Regions from separate parts of the Streptomyces sp. NPDC050997 genome, predicted to be linked through region 2. Evidence: riboswitches for the same ligand, from Rfam matches in the RefSeq annotation. Region 2 holds a riboswitch; each other region holds the start of a gene.

Region 1 (2,192 bases), on a different contig from region 2:
GTTCTCATGACGCCGTGCCCCGGTGACGGCGCGGCAGCGCCGCGATCGCCCAGCGCAGGCAATCGGTGTCCGCGTCCGCCGGTACGGCCTCGGCGGTGCCGCGCGATGCCGTGCATGCACCGGGTATCGCGCCTGCCCGGTCGCAGCCCCCGGCCGGAACTGCCAACCCGAAGAACGCGAGAGGGCCCCCGGACGGTTCCGCGGGCCCTCTCGTCGTGTCGGTCAGGTCATTGCGGGGCGGCTACCGCCGTGCCCGCGGACACCGTGGCCGGCTTCGGGTGCAGCAGCCGTTCGGCCAGTTCGCCGAAGACTAGGCCGAAGCCTCCCCACAGCGTGATCTGCATGGCGAGGGCGGACAGGCGGAACCGCCACAGCAGGGCGGCCGGGAAGTCGCTCGGCACCTCGTTGATGGCGGGCAGGAACGCGTACGCCAGCCCGATCACGACGGCGAAGCCGAGCACGGCGACGACGGTGGCGTACCAGGTGCCCAGCCTCGGTGCGAGCCGTTTGCCCGCGATCACCGCGGCGATCGCGAGAAGCACGCTGAGCGCCATCATCAGGAAGTACAGCGTGGTGCGCTGACCGATGGTGTCATGGTCGCCGACCGCGGGCGGGTTGGCCGGGTACTTCAGGAACGGCACGACGTACACGGCGAGCAGCGCGGCCCCCGACAGGAGCAGCGCCGTGGCCCGCGGGCTGAATCGGCCCACGCGGCCGAGCGCGAAGCAGAAGGCGAGAGCGGCCATGCCGCCGAACGCCACCCCGAAGATCAGGACGCCGGTGGCCAGGCCCGCGGTGGACTGCAGGGAGCGGGAGACGAGTTCGACCTCGTGCTCGTGGGCGGGGGCGTGGGACTCCTCGAAGCCGATGGCGCTGTCGATGCTCGGTTCACCGAGGAAATAGGCGACGATCAGGGCGAGCACGCCGGCACCAAGGCCGGCGAGCATGCCCCGAACGAGCAGGTTTCTTACTGTTGCGGAGTTCATGGGTGTGCGGCGTCCCTCGAATCAGTGGCAGGGGAAGCCGAGGAGGTGGCGGGCGTCGTGAACCCACTCGTGGACGTTCTCGCCGGAGACGACTGAGGTGGCGCCCTGTTCGGCGCCGACGAAGTACAGCAGGACCAGCATCAGGATGCCGAAGAAAACCGCCCAGGGGGCGATGGCCTTCAGTGGGAGCTTGGCGGGAACGACGGGGGTGGTGGTTGTCGGCTGGGCGACATGCTGCGCCATGGCAGGGCCTCCTCTGGGAGTTCGCGTCCCATCTCGGTGGTGCACATGACGACGGCCACGGGTCTGACTCGCGATGCGCCCCCTCGGGGGGCACCGTCCACAGTGGCGCGACCGTGCCGGATTCTCACCGGCTTCCGATGCCGTCGTCAATATCACAGCGACGGTACCGTGTGTCGGGTCCATGGCCAATACCGCACCACCTGGCGTGACGCCGTTCTCGCCCGCCAGGTGACCCGGATCACCGACCGTTCGCCGGTCACCGATGGCGGAACCGGGCCGCCGCTTCAGGCCACTACGTGGTGGTTTCCGGCCCGGGGAGAGCGAGTTCACGCTCGCCGAGCGGGGTGAAGAAGCGCTCGACGTCGACGTCGGTCACCTCGTCGAGGGTGGCCGGCGACCAACGCGGGGTGCGGTCCTTGTCGATGACCTGGGCGCGGATCCCCTCGACCAGGTCGGGGGTGGTCAGGGCCGCGCAGGAGACGCGGTACTCCTGTTCCAGCACCCGCTCCAGCGGGCCGAGCCGCCGGGCGCGGCGCAGGGCGGCCAGGGTGACCTTGAGAGCGGTGGGCGACTTGGACAGCAGGGTCTCCGCGGTCTCCTTCGCGGCCGGGTCGCCCTGGGCGAGCAGCCGATGGACGATCTCCTCGACCGTGTCAGCCGCGTAGCAGGTGTCGATCCACTCCCGGTGGCCGGCCAACTCCCCCTCCGGCGACAGCCGCGTGTGACGGTCCAGGGCGTCCCGGACGGGCAGTTCGGCGAGGTCGTCGACGAACTGCCGGAGTGAGACGGAGGGTACGTAGTGGTCGGCGAGCCCGCACAGCAGTGCGTCCCCGGCACCGATGTGCGCCCCCGTGAGCGCCAGGTGGGTGCCCAGTTCGCCCGGGGCGAGGGCGAGCAGGTGGGTGCCGCCGACGTCCGGCACGAACCCGATACCGGTCTCGGGCATGGCGATCCTCGACCGTT
Region 2 (2,192 bases):
CCGCCCCCGGCGGGCAACGTCACCGAGGACCTCACGGCCACGATCCCGGCCCCGGCCGCCCAGGCCACCGACCCCGCGGCCCCGTCGGCCGCGACCACCGTCTGAGCCCGGCCACCCAGGCACCCACCGGCATGAAGGAAGAAGCAGCATGAAGATCGACTGGGCGGCCCTCGGTTCCGTCTTCGGCGTCAGCCTCGTGGTCACCGTGGCCCTCGTGGCCCTGTTCACCCTCGGCATCATGGGCCTGTCGCACCGCGAACGGGCCACGGCCCAGGGCGACTCCGCCACCCTCGCGGTCACCGGCGCGTACGTGTGCTTCGCGGCGTGCGCGGCGGCGGTGGCGTACGGGATCTCGCTGATCGTCGTCTGACCTGCGACACCAGGACACCACGTGGGGTGGGGGGGGGGGGGGCCGCCCCCCCCCCCCCCCCCCGGGGGGGGGGGGGGGCCCCCCCCCCCCCCCCCCACCCCACGTCGTCTGTGACGGCTGTGACCACTCGCGTGTGGGTCTCAGCACACTCTCCCTTCGCAGGTCAACGGCAAGTTGACGGCCCTTCCAACCCCGTGGTGGACTGCCGGGGCCATGTACGGAGGCAGAAGAGGAAGCCGGTGAGATTCCGGCGCGGTCCCGCCACTGTGACCGGGGAGAAAGCCCCGGGAGCCAGGAACTCTCGCCGCCGGTCTCGTCGAACCAGGGCGTGGACACCCTGAGTGAGGACATATCGCCATGCTCGGCTGCCGTTCGAGATGCAGTAGCAGCGCCCCGTCTGTCACAGCGGTCGGCTGAGTCCATGCGTGCCGATCGCGTCTTCGCGTACGGCGCCGCCGCCGGCCTCCTCGGTGACCTGCTCCTCGGCGATCCCCGCCGTGGGCATCCGGTCGCCCTGTTCGGGCGGGCCGCCGGTGCCGTGGAACGGGTGTTGTGGCGGGACCACCGGGGATGGGGCGCGCTGCACGCCGCCGTGTGCGCCGGTGGCGCCGTCGCGCTCGGGGCCGCGGCCGCTCGTGCCGTACGTACCTCACCCGCCGCTTCCGTCGCGCTGACCGGCGCCGCCACCTGGGCCGTCGTCGGCGGGACTTCACTCACGCGGGAGGCCCGGAGCATCGGGCGTGCGCTGGAGGCGGGGGACGTCACCGGGGCGCGGGCGCGGCTGCCGCATCTGTGCGGGCGGGATCCGCAGGCGCTCGACGCCGACGGGATCGCGCGCGCGGTCGTGGAGTCGGTCGCCGAGAACACCTCCGATGCCGTGGTGGGGGCGCTGGTGTGGGGAGCCGTGGGCGGGGTGCCCGGGCTTCTCGGGTTTCGGGCCGTCAACACCCTCGACGCGATGGTCGGCCACAAGTCGCCCAGATACCGGCGCTACGGATGGGCGTCCGCGCGGCTCGACGATGTCGCGGGCTGGCCGGGGGCACGGCTGACCGCCGTCCTCGCGACGCTCGCGGGACCCGATCCGCGCGGCGCCGTGCGCGCCTGGCGGGCCGACGCGGCACAGCATCCGAGTCCCAACGCGGGGCCCGTGGAGGCGTCGTTCGCGGGGGCGTTGGGGGTGCGGCTCGGCGGGACCCTGTCCTATGCGGGGCGGGTGGAGCATCGGCCGGTGCTCAACGGAGAGGGGCGTGCCGTGGCCACACACGACATCGAGCGGGCCGTACGGCTGTCCCGGCACGTCGGTCTCCTGGCTCTCGGCGTCAGCGTCGCCGGGCGGCTGCTCACTAGGGGGCGAACGTCGTGAACGGTGGTCTCCTCGTCGCCGGCACCACCTCTGACGCCGGCAAGAGCGTCATCACCGCGGGGATCTGCCGGTGGCTGGTGCGGCAGGGCGTCAAGGTCGCGCCCTTCAAGGCGCAGAACATGTCCCTCAACTCGTTCGTGACGCGGGAGGGCGCGGAGATCGGGCGGGCGCAGGCCATGCAGGCACAGGCCTGCCGCGTCGAGCCGACCGCGTTGATGAATCCCGTGCTGCTGAAGCCGGGCGGTGAACAGAGCAGTCAGGTCGTGCTGCTCGGGAAGCCGGTCGGGGAGCTCAGTGCGCGTGGCTATCACGGAGGGCGGCAGCAGCGGCTGCTCGGGACCGTCCTCGACTGTCTCGCGGAGTTGCGGGGCACGTATGACGCGGTGATCTGTGAAGGGGCCGGCTCTCCCGCCGAGATCAACCTGCGGCGGACCGACATCGTGAACATGGGCATCGCGC
Region 3 (2,192 bases), on a different contig from region 2:
TGGACTCCAGGAAGGCGATCTTCTTCGCGGCGGTCTCGGCGGTCTGCGACTCGCGGGTGAGATCTCCGATCACCAGGACGTCGGGGTTGCGGTCCGCGACGGTCTCCCAGTTGATCTGCGGCCATTCCTCCTTCGTGTCGTCGAAGACGTTCCGCGCGCCGAGCGCTTCGGTGATGATGCCGGGGGCTCCGCAGCAGCCCGCCATATAGGGGGACTCCTGGTTCGCGAACCAGTACAGGACCGAGGTGTCGGAGGCGTCGATCCCGGAGGTGGCCTTCGCGACCCGGGTCCTCAGTGCCGCGACGAGCTTCTCGCCCCGCGCTTCGACGCCGAAGATCTTCGCCAGGTCTCGTATCTCGCCGTAGACCGAGTCCATGGTCAGCGGCTTGGTGCGGGCTCCGTCGCCGTCGCCGCTGTTGTCCTTGCCCTCGCAGTCGGCGGGAGAGAGGTAGGTCGGCACGCCCAGTTCCTCGAACTTCTCGCGCGGGGCCACGCCCCCTTCCCTCAGGGTGGAGGCGAAGGACGCGGCGACGAAGTCGGGTTCGGTGTCCAGCACCTTCTCGAAGGAGGGCTGGTTGTCGGAGAGCCGGGGCACCCGGGCGTCGGCCTTCGCGAGTCCCTTCATGACCGGGTCGGTCCAGGTGGCGGTGCCCGCCATCCGGTCGGCGAGGCCGAGGGAGAGCATGATCTCGGTGGTGCCCTGGTTCAGGGACACGGCTCGCTTCGGCGGCGACGGGATCGTGGTCCGCTGCCCGCAGTTGTCCAGGGTGAGGGCCGTCGAGGGGGTGGCCGAGTCGGGGGACCCGGTGGACGAGCCGCCGCAGGCCGTCAGGAGGAACGCCCCCAAGAGGAGCAGGGTGGAGCGGCGGACTCTACGGGTGACGGGCACAGAACATCCTCTGGCGTCGAGGGCCCGGTCGCGGGGCCCGTTCGTACGGGTCGCCAGCAGGTCTTCGGACTGGGGATCACCCGGCCGGAGCGCCTTCCCGGACCCTGGTCACATGTGACCGTCGTCCAGTGGCTCGCGTTGCCCCGCCCGTCACCCTCACCGCTGCGCGTCAGTTCCGGATTCGCACCGGATTCCCTTGACTGGCCTGGGCAAATTATCACGTCGTCACACGGGCCCGAGGGGCGGCGGAAGGCCGGGCGTCCGTCCGCCACGCGGGGACCGGGCCCGGCAGAGCAGCGCAGGTCACAGTGGCGGGGAGTGCAAGGTCACAGCGGTGTCCTCTGCCGCTCCTTTGTCGGTCTGTCCTAGCATCCGAGCATGACGGTCCTGCCTGACGACGGGCTCTCCCTGGCCGCCGAGTTCCCTGACGCGACGCACGAGCAGTGGCAACGCCTGGTGGCGGGCGTCCTGCGCAAGTCGGGCAAGGAAGTCTCGGGGGAGGCAGCGGAAGACGCCCTGTCCACCGTGTTGGAGGACGGGTTGCGCACCCGCCCCTTGTACACCGCGAGCGATGTGACGCCCGAGCCCGGCTTCCCTGGTTTTCCCGGGTTCCCCCCGTTCGTACGGGGCGGCCGGGCCGAGGGAAGCATCACCGGCGGCTGGGACGTCCGGCAACGGCACGCCGCGACCGGCGGCGACGCGGTGCTCGGGGATCTGGAGAACGGCGTCACCTCACTGTGGCTGATCGTCGGGGCGGGCGGCCTCCCGCTCGGCTCCCTCGGCCGCGTCCTCGACGGCGTCCACCTCGACCTCGCGCCCGTCGTCCTGGACGCGGGGAGCGATCTCGACTCCGCCGCACGGGAGTTGCTGGGCCTGTACGAGGAGCGGGGCGTCGCCAAGCACGCGGCGCGCGGCAACCTGGGCGCGGACCCGCTGGCCCACGAGGCCCGTACCGGCGATGCGTTCGACTTCGCGCCGGTCGCCGCTCTGGCGCGGCTGTGCGCCGACGAGTACCCGGGGCTGCGGGCACTGACCGTGGACGCCCTGCCGTACCACGAGGCCGGTGGCTCGGCCGCGCAGGAACTGGGCGCCTCCCTGGCGACCGGCGTCGCCTACCTCCGTGAGCTGACCGAGGCGGGTCTCTCCGTCGAACAGGCTTGTGCGCAGCTGGAGTTCCGGTACGCGGCCACCGCCGACCAGTTCCTCACCGTCGCGAAGCTGCGCGCGGCCCGCCGGCTGTGGGCGCGGGTCGCCGAGGTGTGCGGGGCGCCCGGCGCGGGGGCGCAGGTGCAGCACGCCGTGA
Region 4 (2,192 bases), on a different contig from region 2:
CTCTACAAGGAGACCCGCAACGGCCCCGTCCGGCTGAGCAAGCCGGGCGACTCTCGCAACGACAACTTCCTCGGCGGCGGGAACTTCAACGAGTACAACGGCTTCAACGGCGACGCGTGGTGCGGGTACTTCGCGAACGCGATGTGGGCCAACTCGGCTGCGGCTCCCGACAATCACAAGTCGTCCCGGGCCTGGGAGACCGGCGTGGGCGGCCGGTTCCACGCCTACCGTCCCGGGCAGCCGCCACAGCGCGGGGACGTGATCGTGTGGCACAACCACGACAGCCGTGCCCCCCGGGGCCATGTCGCGGTCGTCGTGGCGGTCGGCGGCAGTGACGGCCGGTCGGTCACCACCATCGAGGGCAACGCGGGCCGCGGCTCCGACAGCATCACGATGAAGACGTACCGCTGGGTGGGCGCCCAGGGACCGAAGCTGCCGGGCCGCAACAACAGCACGCTGAAGGTACGGGGCTTCGCCTCCCGCAGTTGATCCGCACCCAAGGGCCGCCGGAGGAAATCCGGCGGCCCTTGGCCGCACCCCTGGTGCACACTCCCGGCATGGACCTCGTGATCCGGCAAGCAGCCCCCGACGAATACGACACCCTCGGCGAGATCACCGCCCGGGCCTACCTCCTGGACGACCTCCTCCTCTTCGGCGAGAGCGACTGGTACCTCGGTGAACTGAAGGACGTGGCCAAGCGCGCCGCCGCCGCGGACGTACTGGTGGCCACCCAGGGCGAACAACTCCTCGGCGGCGTCACCTTCGTACCGTCCGGCGGACCCATGGCCGACATCGCCCGCACCGGAGAGGCCGAGATACGGATGCTCGCGGTCGCCCGGGAGGCGCGCGGACGCGGAGCCGGCGAGGCGCTCGTGCGGGCCTGCGTCGACCGGGCGAGGGCCACGGACGGCTGCGTCCGGATCGTCCTGTCGACCCAGCACACGATGGGCTCCGCCCACCGCATCTACGAACGTCTGGGCTTCGTCCGGCTCCCCGAGCGCGACTGGAACCCGATCCCGGACCTCGACGACCTCACGCTGCTCGCTTACGAGTTGACGCTGTGAGTTGACACTCTGCCACGCTCAGAAGTCGGGCGCGACACAACATATGGGGGTGCTGTCGCCACCCGGCACAAGATGTATGCTCGTGCTCGCTGTCGCCGCAGGGGAATCCGGTGCAAATCCGGAACTGTCCCGCAACGGTGTACTCATGCGTGCAAATGCCCGCATGAGAGTCAGTCCGAGGACCTGCCGACAGTGCGCCCGGCCATCAGGCCCGGGTGCCCAAACGTCCGGGCCTCGTGGAATGGGCCGGTGGACGCGACGCCGTGTGCGCTCGTGTGCTGCCCCCTGCCCGCTGTGAGGCCCCCTGCCGAGCGAGGGAGAGCCCCCACGTGACCATCGCGCCAGCCGATCCGGTATCAGCGACAGCTCCGGTGGAATCCGACGGCCCCGGAACCGCGTTGCTACGGATCCTTGCCGAGCTGACCGCCGACCTCCCCGACGCCGAACCCGGCCGGGTCGCCGCCGCCGCGCTGCGTGGCCGGTCCGCGCGGGCGGACGAGTCGGAGCTGCGCGAGCTGGCCACCGAGGCGGCCGCCGGTCTCATCTCCGAGGACCCCGTCTACTCGCGGCTGGCCGCCCGTCTGCTCACGATCAGCATCCGCGCCGAGGCCGCCTCCCAGGGCGTCACGTCCTTCACCGGCTCGGTCGCCGTCGGACACCGGGAAGGCCTGATCGCCGACCGTACGGCCGAGTTCGTACGCCTCCACGCCGACCGCCTCGACACGCTGATCGACACTCAGGCGGACGACCGCTTCGGCTACTTCGGGCTGCGCACCCTGCACAGCCGCTACCTCCTGCGGCACCCGATCACCCGCCGTGTGATCGAGACGCCCCAGCACTTCATGCTGCGGGTGGCGTCCGGCCTCGCCGAGGACGACACCCACCGCTCCGTCGACGAGGTCGCCGCGCTCTACGGGCTCATGAGCCGCCTCGACTACCTCCCGTCCTCCCCCACCCTCTTCAACTCCGGCACCCGGCACCCCCAGATGTCGTCCTGCTACCTCCTCGACTCCCCCAAGGACGAGCTGGACTCCATCTACGACCGCTACCACCAGGTGGCCCGGCTCTCGAAGCACGCGGGCGGCATCGGCATCGCGTACTCCCGCATCCGCTCCCGGGGTTCGCTGA

The links. Region 2 has a riboswitch for cobalamin ahead of AB0H86_RS38795 (cobalamin biosynthesis protein). Riboswitches for the same ligand answer to the same signal wherever they lie in the genome.
Region 1: linked by a shared signal. The riboswitch ahead of AB0H86_RS09695 (CbtB-domain containing protein) and the one ahead of AB0H86_RS38795 (cobalamin biosynthesis protein) in region 2 are both predicted to bind cobalamin.
Region 3: linked by a shared signal. The riboswitch ahead of AB0H86_RS10935 (ABC transporter substrate-binding protein) and the one ahead of AB0H86_RS38795 (cobalamin biosynthesis protein) in region 2 are both predicted to bind cobalamin.
Region 4: linked by a shared signal. The riboswitch ahead of AB0H86_RS17290 (ribonucleoside-diphosphate reductase subunit alpha) and the one ahead of AB0H86_RS38795 (cobalamin biosynthesis protein) in region 2 are both predicted to bind cobalamin.

Annotation. Positions count from the first base shown of each region.
Region 1 covers NZ_JBFAGK010000003.1:649,837-652,028, forward strand. Annotated here, with positions in the region: gene AB0H86_RS09690 (CbtA family protein) at 228-986, opposite strand; gene AB0H86_RS09695 (CbtB-domain containing protein) at 1,008-1,229, opposite strand; cobalamin riboswitch at 1,265-1,415, opposite strand; gene AB0H86_RS09700 (enoyl-CoA hydratase/isomerase family protein) at 1,522-2,192, opposite strand, start outside.
Region 2 covers NZ_JBFAGK010000027.1:55,820-58,011, forward strand. Annotated here, with positions in the region: gene AB0H86_RS38785 (inorganic phosphate transporter) at 1-105, shown strand, start outside; gene AB0H86_RS38790 (hypothetical protein) at 149-370, shown strand; cobalamin riboswitch at 560-691, shown strand; gene AB0H86_RS38795 (cobalamin biosynthesis protein) at 792-1,733, shown strand; gene AB0H86_RS38800 (cobyric acid synthase) at 1,730-2,192, shown strand, end outside.
Region 3 covers NZ_JBFAGK010000004.1:209,726-211,917, reverse strand. Annotated here, with positions in the region: gene AB0H86_RS10935 (ABC transporter substrate-binding protein) at 1-889, opposite strand, end outside; cobalamin riboswitch at 927-1,109, opposite strand; gene AB0H86_RS10930 (methylmalonyl-CoA mutase subunit beta) at 1,268-2,192, shown strand, end outside.
Region 4 covers NZ_JBFAGK010000006.1:448,906-451,097, reverse strand. Annotated here, with positions in the region: gene AB0H86_RS17300 (CHAP domain-containing protein) at 1-489, shown strand, start outside; gene AB0H86_RS17295 (GNAT family N-acetyltransferase) at 558-1,064, shown strand; cobalamin riboswitch at 1,124-1,270, shown strand; gene AB0H86_RS17290 (ribonucleoside-diphosphate reductase subunit alpha) at 1,394-2,192, shown strand, end outside.